Regions from separate parts of the Mycobacterium sp. NGS34 genome, predicted to be linked through region 2. Evidence: riboswitches for the same ligand, from Rfam matches in the RefSeq annotation. Region 2 holds a riboswitch; the other holds the start of a gene.
The links. Region 2 has a riboswitch for cobalamin ahead of AC5Y7V_RS07555 (PPE family protein). Riboswitches for the same ligand answer to the same signal wherever they lie in the genome.

Region 1 (5,599 bases), on a different contig from region 2:
GAAGTTGGTCGCGAGCGTCGTCCTGGAAACCACCGGGGCTGCGGAATCGGCGTAGCCATCGTCCTGAGGCATCATGCCTAGACCCGGCGGCGCTCGCGCTCGGCGGCCAGCTCGGCGAGCACCACCTCGCATGCCAGGTTCTGGCCGTAGCCGCGGCGCGCCAGCATCCCGACCAGTCGGCGGCTCACCCGCTCGTCGTCGTCGCGCAGCGTCTCGCGTCGCAGCTTGGCCCGCACCAGCTGCTCGGCGCGGTCCCGTTCGGCGCCGGCGTCGATCCCGCCCAGCGCGGTGGTGATCACCTCGTTGTCGACGCCCTTGGTGCGCAGCTCGGCGGCCAACGCGCGCCTGCTCTTTCCCGCCCGCACGTGCCGGGACTGCACCCACTGCGCAGCGAAGTCGGCGTCGTCGACCAACCCCACTGCGGCCAGCCGGTCGAGGACCCGCTCCCGCACGTCGTCGGGGTATCCGCGCTTGGCCAACTGACCGGACAGCTCGGCGCGGGTGCGCGATCTCGCGGTGAGCAGGCGCAGGCACAGCGCCCGCGCCTGCTCCTCGCGGGAGGGCTCAGAAGTCGACGGGAGCGGGGAGGACATCGCCAGAGGCGTCATCGGTGACCACCGCACCGATGCCGAGCTTTTCCTTGATCTTCTTCTCGATCTCGTTGGCGATGTCGGCGTTCTCCACCAAGAAGTTTCGGACGTTCTCCTTGCCCTGGCCGAGCTGTTCGCCCTCGTAGGTGAACCAGGAACCGGACTTGCGGATGAAGCCCTGGTCCACGCCCATGTCGATCAGCGAGCCTTCCCGGCTGATGCCCCTGCCGTAGAGGATGTCGAACTCGGCCTGCTTGAACGGCGGCGCCACCTTGTTCTTGACAACCTTGACGCGGGTGCGGTTACCGACCGCGTCGGTGCCGTCCTTGAGCGTCTCGATGCGGCGCACGTCCATGCGCACGGACGCGTAGAACTTCAAAGCCTTCCCACCCGTGGTGGTTTCGGGTGAGTTATGCACCATCACCCCATCAACGAAATAATTGTGGTTGCCCTCGACCTCGATATCGAACCGATTCATTGACCGAGTGTGCGGTTTGACATGCACATCGAGAATTCGGGCTGGTACCAACTGCTGCGTGGGTTCGATGAACTGTGGCGTTACTATCCCCTGACTGCGGAAACGCGGCAACAGCTTGTACTCCATGGACGGTGCCATGCATGGCGCGACCATCTCCTGAAACTTTGCTGTGGCAGCAGTGGAGAACACCAGCACCGCCTTACCAGCTGAGCCAGCGTGCCGCAGACGCACGTCCAAGCCGTACGTATCACAAAGGTAGTCACGCAATCGTGCCCGTGTGCCTTCGCTCATGGCTTCGACGCAAATCTCGATGCGCCCGCTGCCACCTGCCGTACGCTCCTGCAATCCCTTGGAACGCAATGCGAATGAGCCGTCATCCATGTACCAAATAGCCAGTGCAAGTGGTGTTAGCGCCTTGAGATACTCCTCGGACAAGAACTTCTTGCCGTCCCCGAGATAGACCGCGCGCTGTAATTCAGCGAGCTCCGGCAGTGGGGTGAAGTCGACAAAGCTCGCGCCCTTTGCGTTCTCTCGCACCGAATGCCGAATGTTGCCCATTAATGCGGTCTTCCACTGCAGGTACTCCGACTGCTTGGCGCCGTGTCCCAGACGGAAACGGACCCCATTGCGATCGCGTCGGTTGGATGAGAGGTTCCCGTCACCCATCAGCGATCCCAATACCACCTGGAACTGCTGATCGCTGAGCAGATGGGGTTCGGTGGCCAGCACTCGGTCGCCTGCAATGAGATCACCGGCTTCTGTCCAGCCGCCCGGTGTGCGAATGAGGTGGTTGGGCGTCGCAGCGAATTGCGACTTGCCGTTACCACTGGACTTCTCGACTGTGAACTGGAGGAACTGTTCCGCTGGCCCATTGTTGAACCAGCTCACAACCTTGCGAGGCACAACCTGGTCCGTCTCCGGGTCGTAGGACAGCACCTCGACGTCCATCTTGTTGTTGACTATCTTGCCGATCTTTTCGGTGGTGCCATCTGCAAGAGTCACACGGGTCGAATAGTTCATGCACCCAAACATCACGCCGATCTTCTCGCGGAGCTGGTTGATGAAGATTGCGGTGGTTCCCGAGTTGTTGAGCGCGCCGGTCATTTTCCGCAGCGCCTGGCTCATCAGCCGGGCCTGCAGGCCGACATGGCTGTCGCCCATCTCGCCTTCGAGCTCCGCGCGCGGCACCAGCGCGGCCACCGAGTCGATGACCAGGATGTCCAGCGCGCCGGAGCGGATCAGCATGTCGGCGATCTCCAGGGCCTGCTCCCCGGTGTCGGGCTGGCTGACCAGCAGCGAATCGGTGTCGACGCCGAGCTTCTTGGCGTAATCCGGGTCCAGCGCGTGCTCGGCGTCGATGAACGCCGCGACGCCGCCGGCGGCCTGGGCGTTTGCCACGGCGTGCAGCGCGACGGTGGTCTTACCCGAGGATTCCGGGCCGTAGATCTCCACCACCCGGCCCCGGGGCAGGCCGCCGATGCCCAGGGCCACGTCCAGTGCGATGGATCCGGTCGGGATGATCGAGATCGGTTGACGCGTCTCGTCGCCGAGACGCATCACCGAACCTTTGCCGTAGCTCTTCTCGATCTGGGCCATCGCCAGCTCGAGGGCCTTCTCACGGTCGGGGGCTTGCGCCATGATGCCTCTTCCTATCGTCGGTGTGTCGGTGACCGGTATCGGTCGGTTGGCCGTGACCCTAGGCGCGGGGTCCGACAAGTCTCCGAACGCTCACCACAGTAGCCGAACACGTGTTCGATTCAAGGAGACACGCCGGGCACGGCGAACGGCGTGTGGCAACATTTGCTACCGACAGGCGCTGACGGGGCCTCAACCAGAGGAAACCGGTGTGAATCCGGTGCGGTCCCGCCACTGTGATCGGGGACGGACACGTCCTAACCCGAGAGCCAGACACTCACCGTCAGCGCTTCCTCACGACACTGGGGCGGATTTCCCCAGAGAGGGTTGGTTGCGCATGGACATTTCTGCCGAGCTGGCCGAAATATCTTCGTACAAAAGGTTTTTCACGTTCACGGTCGGTGGCGACGCGGCCGGGTGGCATCCGGTCCGGCAGTCCTACGCCGACGGTTTCGCCGATCTGATCGACGCCACCGCCCGGCGTTACCACACGTCGGACCTGCGGATCGCCGCCTCGCTGGTGCACCTCGGCCACGCCACCCGGTTGTGGTCGCCGGTGCTGGCGTGCGCACTGGGCCACGGCGTCGTCCCGGACCTCAAGCACCTGCAGCGCGCCGACGACGGGGCGCAACTGCGCATCCCGGAACCCGTTGGCCGGGCGGTGGACCGCCCGTCGGCGAAGTCGCTGTACCGCGTGGTGGTCAAAGGGCACATGAACCCGTTCGCCGCGGGACTGCGCGTCAAGCTGGCTCCTGCCCTGCTGGCCGGCAACATCGCGTCGGCGCTGGTCGGGGCGTCCCGGGCGCTGCTCGTCGCGCGCCCGGACCTGCGGCCCGCGATCGTCGCGATGACCGAATCCCTACTGGACACCGGCATGCTGGCCGGTTCCGGCGTGATCACCGGCTCGCATCTGGGCTTCCGGCGTCGCAGCTGTTGCCTGTTCTATCGCGTTCCCGGGAGATCGGTCTGCGGCGACTGCGTGTTTCGCCGTGACGCACGAAAGCACACTCACCACTGATCGCGCGGCACGTCGAAGTCGACGCACAGGGCGCGCCAGACGTCGCGCGGGTCGACCCCGTCCTCGATCGCCTGGGCGGCGGTGCGGCCGCCGAACCCGGTCAGCACGTGGTCCACCAGCACCGACGCGCCGTAGGTGGACCCGAACCGCAACACAACCCGCTCGTTGAACTCCGTCAGCCGCACGCCCGCCAACATACCCAGGGCCGCTACCGGGCAAGCGCCAGCGCCTGGTGGCACACCCGCACCGGGTCGGCAACGTCGGCGGCACCGGCGGCGGCCTGCCCCGCGGCCTCGCGGTAGCCGGGCGACGAGAGCACCTCGCCGACCGCGGCGACCAGCGCGTCGGCGGTCAGCGGCCGGATCAGCCGCCCGCTGCCCTGGCGCGCCACCCGGTTGGCCATCTCCCACTGGTCCCCGCCGCCGGGGACGACGACCAGCGGCACGCCGGCCAGCAGCGTCTTGGCCACGATCCCGTGACCGCCGCCGCAGATCATCAGGTCGGCGTGCGCCAACAGGTCCGACTGGCGCCCCAGCCCGGCCACCGCGTACGGCGGCAGCGTCAGCTCCGCCCCGCCCAGCCGCGAGACCACCAGGCGCGATCCCGCCGGCAGCGTCTCCCCGGGTATCAGGCACTCCAGCGCGGTTTCGGCCAGGCCCGACGTGCCGGTCGAGGCGGTCGACGGCGCGATGGCCACCACCGGCCCGGCGCCCGGCGGGATCTCGAGCACCCGGTCGGTGGGCTCGAAGTGCAACGGCCCGACGACGACGGCCTCGTCCGGCCAGTCCGGGCGCGGTACCTCCAGCGCGGGCAGCGTGGCGATGAGGCGGCGCAGCGGGCCGGGGTCGACGGCGGGCAGCCCGATCTCGAGCCGGGCGGCGGCGCGCTGCTTGATGCCGGCGCGCCACGACCGCCCCGTCAGCGCCCGCATGGTGACGTCGCGCAACCGGCCGCGGAAGCCGGTGCCGGGCGCCAGCCCGCTGCCGATCGGCGGCAGCCCCTTCGACGGCAGGTACAGCGGGTGCGGGTTGAGCTCGATCCAGCGGATCCCCAACAGCTCGGCGGCCATCCCGCCGCCCGCGGTGATGACGTCCGACACCACCAGGTCGGGCGCTAGGTCGCGCAGCGCCGGGACGTTGAGCACGGCCATGCGCGCCGCGCGCCGGTGGATTCGGGCCCCGGCGTCGAGGTCCTCGTCGGTGGCGGTCAGCCCGTCCAACTCGACGGCGTCGACGCCGGCCGCGCGGGCGGCGCCGGTCCATTCCGCGCCGGTGAACAGGACGGGCTCGTCGCCCGCCTCGGCGAAGCGTTGGCACAGCGCGATCGCGGGGAACGAGTGCCCGGGGTCCGGCCCGGCAACGACGGCGATGCGCATCGACCCCACCCTGCCACAGCGCCGGGCCGCCACGCATAACCGCGGTCGAATAGGCTGGCGGCCATGACCGAGCTGACTGACACAGGCGTCGCGAACACCCGCACGGTCGAGGGTTTCCTGAACGCGCTACAAGATTCGGACCTACAGGCCGCCGAGGCCGCGCTGGACGACAACCTCGTCTACGAGAACGTCGGCCTGCCGACGATCCGCGGCCGCGCCCGGGCGATCAAGCTGTTCCGCGCGATGGAGGGCCGCGGGGCGTTCGAGGTCAAGATCCACCGCATCGCCGCCGACGGCGCCGCGGTGCTCACCGAACGCACCGACGCGCTGATCGTCGGCCCGCTGCGGCTGCAGTTCTGGGTCTGCGGCGTGTTCGAGGTGCACGACGGCCGAATCACGCTGTGGCGGGACTACTTCGACTTCTTCGACATGTTCAAGGCGACGCTGCGTGGCGTGGCGGGGCTGGTCGTGCCCTCGCTGAAGGCGTCGTTCTGACGGTGGGC
Region 2 (5,599 bases):
TAGCCTCGCGCAATGACCACTTCGCCCGCCGTCGTCGGCGAATGCCACGTCGCCGGGGGCCGGGGTGCGGGCTGGCGGGCCGACGCCCGGTGGGCGCGCCAGTTGGCCTGGGTCAGCATGGTCGTGGTGCTGGTCGAGGGCGGCGTCGGGTTATGGCAGGGGCTGGCGGTCGGGTCGATCGCGCTGACCGGGTGGGCGCTCGGCGGCGGGGCCGAGGCGCTGGCCAGCGCGATGGTGATCTGGAGGTTCAGCGGCGCGCGGGCGCTGTCCGAGACGGCCGAGCGGCGCGCGCAACGCGGTGTGGCGGTGTCGTTCTGGCTGACCGCCCCCTACATCGCCGCCGAGTCCGTCCGGGACCTGACCGAGGGGCACCACGCCGAGACGTCGGTGATCGGCATCGCGCTGGCCGCCCTCGGCCTGGTGCTGATGCCGATCCTCGGCCGGGCCAACCACCGACTGGGCGCGCGGCTCGGTTCGGAGGCCACCGAGGGCGAAGGCACGCAGAACTACCTGTGCGGCGTCCAGGCCGCCGGGGTGCTGATCACGCTCGCGCTGACGGGACTGTGGTCGGGCGCGTGGTGGGTCGACCCCGCGGTGGGGCTCGGGGTCGCCGGGGCCGCCGCGTGGCAGGGCGTCCGGACGTGGCGCGGCCACTCCTGCAGCTGCTGAGCGGTCACCGGGGTTCCCACGTTTGGGGGAGCATCGGCAGGCGCGGTGCCTCGGACTCGGGATCCATGTATTCGTAGCCGCGGCCCGGCCGCGTCGCCTTGGGCCGGCGACGGCGCCGCGGCGATCCGGCTTGCTCGGGCGTCGCCGCGACCGCCGGGGCCTCGGCGTTGTCCGGCTCCGGCGCCTCCTTCCGCGCGGCGGCGCCCGCCGTCCGACGGGTGTTCGCGCTGAGGTGACCGACCAGATAGGCGGAGCCGTCCATGCCGGCGCCCATGGCCGCCCCGGTCAGCGTCGGTGGCGCGCCGGCCGGTGGCGGGGGCCCGGCCATCGGCGCCGCCGCGGTGGCGGCGGCCGGAGCCGGCGCCGGGACCGGAGCGGGCGGGGGCGGGCTCGGGGCCGGGATGCCCGGGGCAAGCGCGACCACCGGCGGCATGGCGGCGGGCACCGCGGGCGGCACCACGACGATCAGGCCCTTGATGCCGGCCAGGCCGGACAGGCCGCCCAGCGTGGCGGGGACGGCGGCCAGCGGCGCCAAGGAGGCGGTGATCAGCGGCAGGAAAACCGTGAGCAGCACGATGTTCTGCTCCAGCAGGGTCTTGAGCAACGCGATGGTGTCGGTGATGACCGTGCCGACGGCTTCGACGGTGACGAAAACCAGGGTCCAGCCGATGGTCGTGGGATTGCCCGAGGCGAAAGCCGCGGTGACATCCAGCCCGATGAACGCGAACGTCTCCGCCAAAAAGGCGGAGTAGGAACCGAAATCCATCGGGTAGCCGAGGGCGAACGCGATGTTGAACGGGCTGAGGAAGCTCAGTGGATTGCCCAGCACGGGCAGCCACGGATCGAAGCCGGAGAACATCGACTGGAAAAATGGGTCCAGCATCAGCGAGTCGATCAACGGCTGCAGGTGGGTGTAGTAAAAGTCGGTAAACCCGTTGCGCTGCAACCATTGCAGGACGTCGTCCTGCCGGTCGGGGGGTAATGGCGCGGCGGCCGCGGCCACCAGCGCATCGGCCGTCACGATCTGCGGCGCCGCGGTGGCCCGGGGTGCCGCCGCCACCGCCGCCGTCGTCGCGGCCTGATACCCGCTCATCACGGTGGCGGCCTGGATCCACATCCGCGCGTAGTCGGCTTCGTTCAGCGCGATCGGGATCGTGTTGATGCCAAAGAAATTCGTCGCCACCAACCCCGCGTGGGCCGCGTGGTTGGCGGCCAGCTCGGCCAGGGTCGGCATCGCCGCCAGCGCGGCGGTGTAGGCGGCCGCCGCGATCTCATGCTGGGCGGCCGTCGCGGCGCTGTCCGCGCCGGCCCGCTCCAGCCACGCCAGATACGGGGCGTGGGCGGCCGCATGGGATTCGGCGGCCGGGCCGGCCCACGACCCCGCCCGCACCGCCGCCAGTAGCGATTCGAGTTCCTGTGCCGCCGAGGCGTATTCGGCGCTGAGAGCGCTCCAGGCCGCGGCGGCCGCGAGCAACGCGCCCGGCCCGGGGCCGCTGCTGATCAACGCTGAGTGCACTTCCGGCGGGGACGCCATCCAGATCGGGGCGCGCTGCCATGACGAATGTGGCATGAGGGATTGCCAGCTCTCTCGGGGTACACCGCCCCGGGTCGCAGGATGCGACGACGCGAGTGTCCTGGCTCTCGGATCGCTGCTCGCCTCGCCTTCCAGCTCACGCCGTGGCTGATGAGGGTCGCTCCCCGATGACAGTGGCGGGACCGCGCCGGATTCGCACCGGCTTCCTGCATCGTCATCGCCTTACGCGCAGTATTGTCGCACGCCCGCGGTCGGCGCGCCGTGACCAAAGTCCCGGCCGGTGGTGGCGTTGCGCCCTTAGCGACGCCGCGATCGATGGGCAGAGTCAAAGCAATGACCGCGAAAGTGCTCAGGCGTCTCGGGTTGGAAACCTCGTCGCTGCTGATGTATGCCCGGTCCGGGGGGTTGCGAACGATGCCGCCCGGCCGGATCGTGCCGGTGCTCCGGGCGCTCGACCGCTACGGCCTGATGGGTGCGGCGACGGCGATCGCGGCCGCGCGGGATCGCGACGGGCTGGCGCTGATCGACGAGCGTGGGCCGCTGACTTTCGGGGAGCTGGACGAGCGGACCAACGCGCTGGCCAACGAGTGGCGCCGGCGCGGCCTCGGCCCCGGCGCCAGCGTTGCCATCCTGACGGGCAATCACCGCGGCTTCCTGGAGGCGGTCTACGCCACCGCCAAGTCGGGCGCCGGTGTGCTGCTGCTCAACACCGGCTTCGGCCGCAGCCAGCTCGCCGGGGTGCTGGCCCGCGAGGGTGTCGACCTCCTGGTCTATGACGAGGAGTACGCCGGCGTGGTCGCCGACGCCCATCCGCGGTTGGGCCGCCTTCGGGCGTGGGCGGACACGCCCGGGCCCGACACCCTCGACGCGCTGATCGAGCGCGGCGACCCCGGCCCGCCGCCGAGCTCCGGCGGCCGGCCCAAGATCGTCATCTCGACCAGCGGGACGACCGGCGTCCCCAAGGGCGCCCTGCGCTCCGAGCCCTACTCGCTGATCCCGGTCGGCGGGCTGCTCGGCAAGGTGCCGTTCCGCGGCCGCGAAGTCACCGAATGCTGTGTGCCGCTGTTTCATTCGATGGGTTTCAGCCATGCGATGTACGCGATGGTGCTGGGCTCGACGCTGGTCTTGCGCCGCCACTTCGACGCCGAGCAGGCGCTGGACAGCGTCGCCGCCCACGGGGCCAGCGCCATGATCGTCGTGCCCGTCATGCTGCGGCGCATTCTCGACCTGGGCTGGTCGGCCCTCGCCGAGCGCGACCTGACCTCGTTGCGCATCGTGTTCGTCGGCGGATCCCAGCTCGGTGCCGCGCTCGCCGCCCGAGCCCTGCGCGACCTGGGGCCCGTCGTCTACAACATGTACGGCTCCACCGAGGTGGCCTACGCCACCATCGCCACGCCCGCCGACCTGGCCGTCGCGCCGGGGTGCGTCGGTGGGGTGGTGCCCGGGTCGGTTGTCAAGGTGTTCACCGGCGAGGGGCGCGAGGCGCCACCCGGGACGCCGGGACGGATCTTCGTCGGCAACGTGCTCGCCTTCGAGGGGTACACGGGCGGCGGCACCAAGGAGTCGATCCGGGGCCTGATGTCCACCGGCGACGTCGGCCATTTCGACGCCGCCGGCCGGCTGTTCATCGACGGGCGCGACGACGAGATGATCGTGTCCGGCGGGGAGAACGTGTACCCGGGCGAGGTCGAGGATGCGCTCGCGCAGCACCCCGGCATCCTCGACGTCGCGGTCGTCGGCGTCGACGACGAGGAGTTCGGGCAGCGCCTGCGCGCCTACGTCGTGCCGCGGCCGGGCGCGTCGCTGACCGAGCGCGACGTCCAGGAGTATGTGCGGAACCGGTTGGCGCGCTTCAAGATTCCCCGTGACGTGCTGTTCGTCGACGCGCTGCCCCGCAACGCCGGCGGCAAGGTGCTCAAGCGGCTGCTGGGCGTGCGAGCGGGGCAATCAGTCCAGGCGGTACCAGATCAGCCGTGAGCTGTTGGCCGCGAGGGCGCTACGGCAACAGCCGGCTCAGGCTGAAGAACCCGGACAGGAGGGTGCCGAAGTTCAGCAGGCCGGAGATCTGGCCGCTGCTGCCGGCGCCCACCACGCTGCCCGGGATGCCGACGTTGAAGAAGCCGGAATTCTGCCCGTTCGCGATGGTCCCGCCGGTGGCCGAGTTGAAGAAGCCCGAGGTCTCGCCGTTGATGAATGACGGTCCGCTGGCCGAGTTGAAGAAGCCCGAGGCGAAGCCGTCGAAACCGAAAAGGGGGTCCGCGCCGCTGAAGTGGTTGCCAATGCCTGAGACGCTGCCGTCGGTCCCGGATCCGCCGGTGGTCGAGTTGAAGAAGCCCGAGACCCCGATCCCGGTGTTGCCGAAGCCCGAGTTCACCGCACCGCTGTCGGTGGCGAACCCGAAGCCCGTGTTGACGTTGCCCGAATTCCAGTAGCCGGTGTTGCTGTTGCCCGAATTGCCGTTGCCCGTGTTGAAGTTGCCCGCATTCCCGAAGCCCGTGTTGGCGAAGCCCGCGTTGCCGGCGCCCGTGTTCACCGGGCCCGCGTTCACAAAGCCGGTGTCCTGCGCGCCCGAGTTCCCGAAGCCGGTGTCGTAGCCGCCCGAGTTCCCGATGCCGGTGCTGACGGCGCCCGAGTTCCCGAAGCCGAAGTTGTTGGGAATGCCCGCGTTATAGGTGTTGCTGCCGGTGTTGAACATGCCGATGTTGCCGTCACCGGAGTTGAAGAACCCGATGTTGTTGTGGCCCGAGTTGAACAGGCCGATGTTGCCGCTGCCCGAGTTCAGCCCGCCGAAGCTGAACTGGTTGGTCGCGGTGTTGAAATAGGTGTTGCCGATGCCGATTTCGTTGCTGCCGGTCAGCCCGAAGCCGATGTTGTTGTTCCCGGTGTTGCCGGCACCCATGTTTCCGATGCCGGTGTTCCCGCCGCCGCGGTTGAAGGCGCCGGTGTTGCCGAAGCCGACGTTGTTGTTGCCGGTGTTGCCCATGCCGACGTTGTTGTCGGCGCCGTCGGTGAAGGTGAGAAAGCTGGTGCCGGTGTTGCCGAAGCCGAAGTTCGCGTTGCCGGCGTTGCCGCCGCCGACGTTGGAGTTGCCGAAGTTCCCGGGGCCGATGTTGCCGTTGCCGATGTTCCCGCCACCCACGTTCGAGTTGCCGGTGTTTCCGCTGCCGAAGTTCTGACTGCCGGTGTTTCCGCTGCCCACGTTCGAGTTGCCGTTGTTGCCCACCCCAAGGTTGGGCAGGGTCGCCAGAACATCCTGCAACGTCTGCGCGGGTGTTTGCAGCGGCGCCACGCTGGCCGCCTCGGCGCTCGCATATGCGCTTCCCGCCGCGGCCAGTGCCTGCACGAACTGATCGTGAAACGCCCCGGCTTGCCTGCCCAGCGCGGCGAACTGCTGGC

Region 1: linked by a shared signal. The riboswitch ahead of AC5Y7V_RS09285 ((2Fe-2S)-binding protein) and the one ahead of AC5Y7V_RS07555 (PPE family protein) in region 2 are both predicted to bind cobalamin.

The regions. Positions count from the first base shown of each region.
Region 1 is NZ_JCALDM010000003.1:83,275-88,873, forward strand. Features, by position in the region: gene AC5Y7V_RS09270 (alpha/beta fold hydrolase) at 1-55, shown strand, start outside; gene recX (recombination regulator RecX) at 78-593, opposite strand; gene recA (intein-containing recombinase RecA) at 565-2,706, opposite strand; cobalamin riboswitch at 2,872-3,002, shown strand; gene AC5Y7V_RS09285 ((2Fe-2S)-binding protein) at 3,041-3,721, shown strand; gene AC5Y7V_RS09290 (DUF3046 domain-containing protein) at 3,712-3,906, opposite strand; gene AC5Y7V_RS09295 (glycosyltransferase) at 3,930-5,096, opposite strand; gene AC5Y7V_RS09300 (limonene-1,2-epoxide hydrolase) at 5,160-5,591, shown strand; gene AC5Y7V_RS09305 (DUF5313 domain-containing protein) at 5,594-5,599, shown strand, end outside.
Region 2 is NZ_JCALDM010000002.1:544,178-549,776, forward strand. Features, by position in the region: gene AC5Y7V_RS07550 (cation efflux transmembrane domain-containing protein) at 13-669, shown strand; gene AC5Y7V_RS07555 (PPE family protein) at 674-2,239, opposite strand; cobalamin riboswitch at 2,275-2,457, opposite strand; gene AC5Y7V_RS07560 (AMP-binding protein) at 2,537-4,180, shown strand; gene AC5Y7V_RS07565 (PE domain-containing protein) at 4,200-5,599, opposite strand, start outside.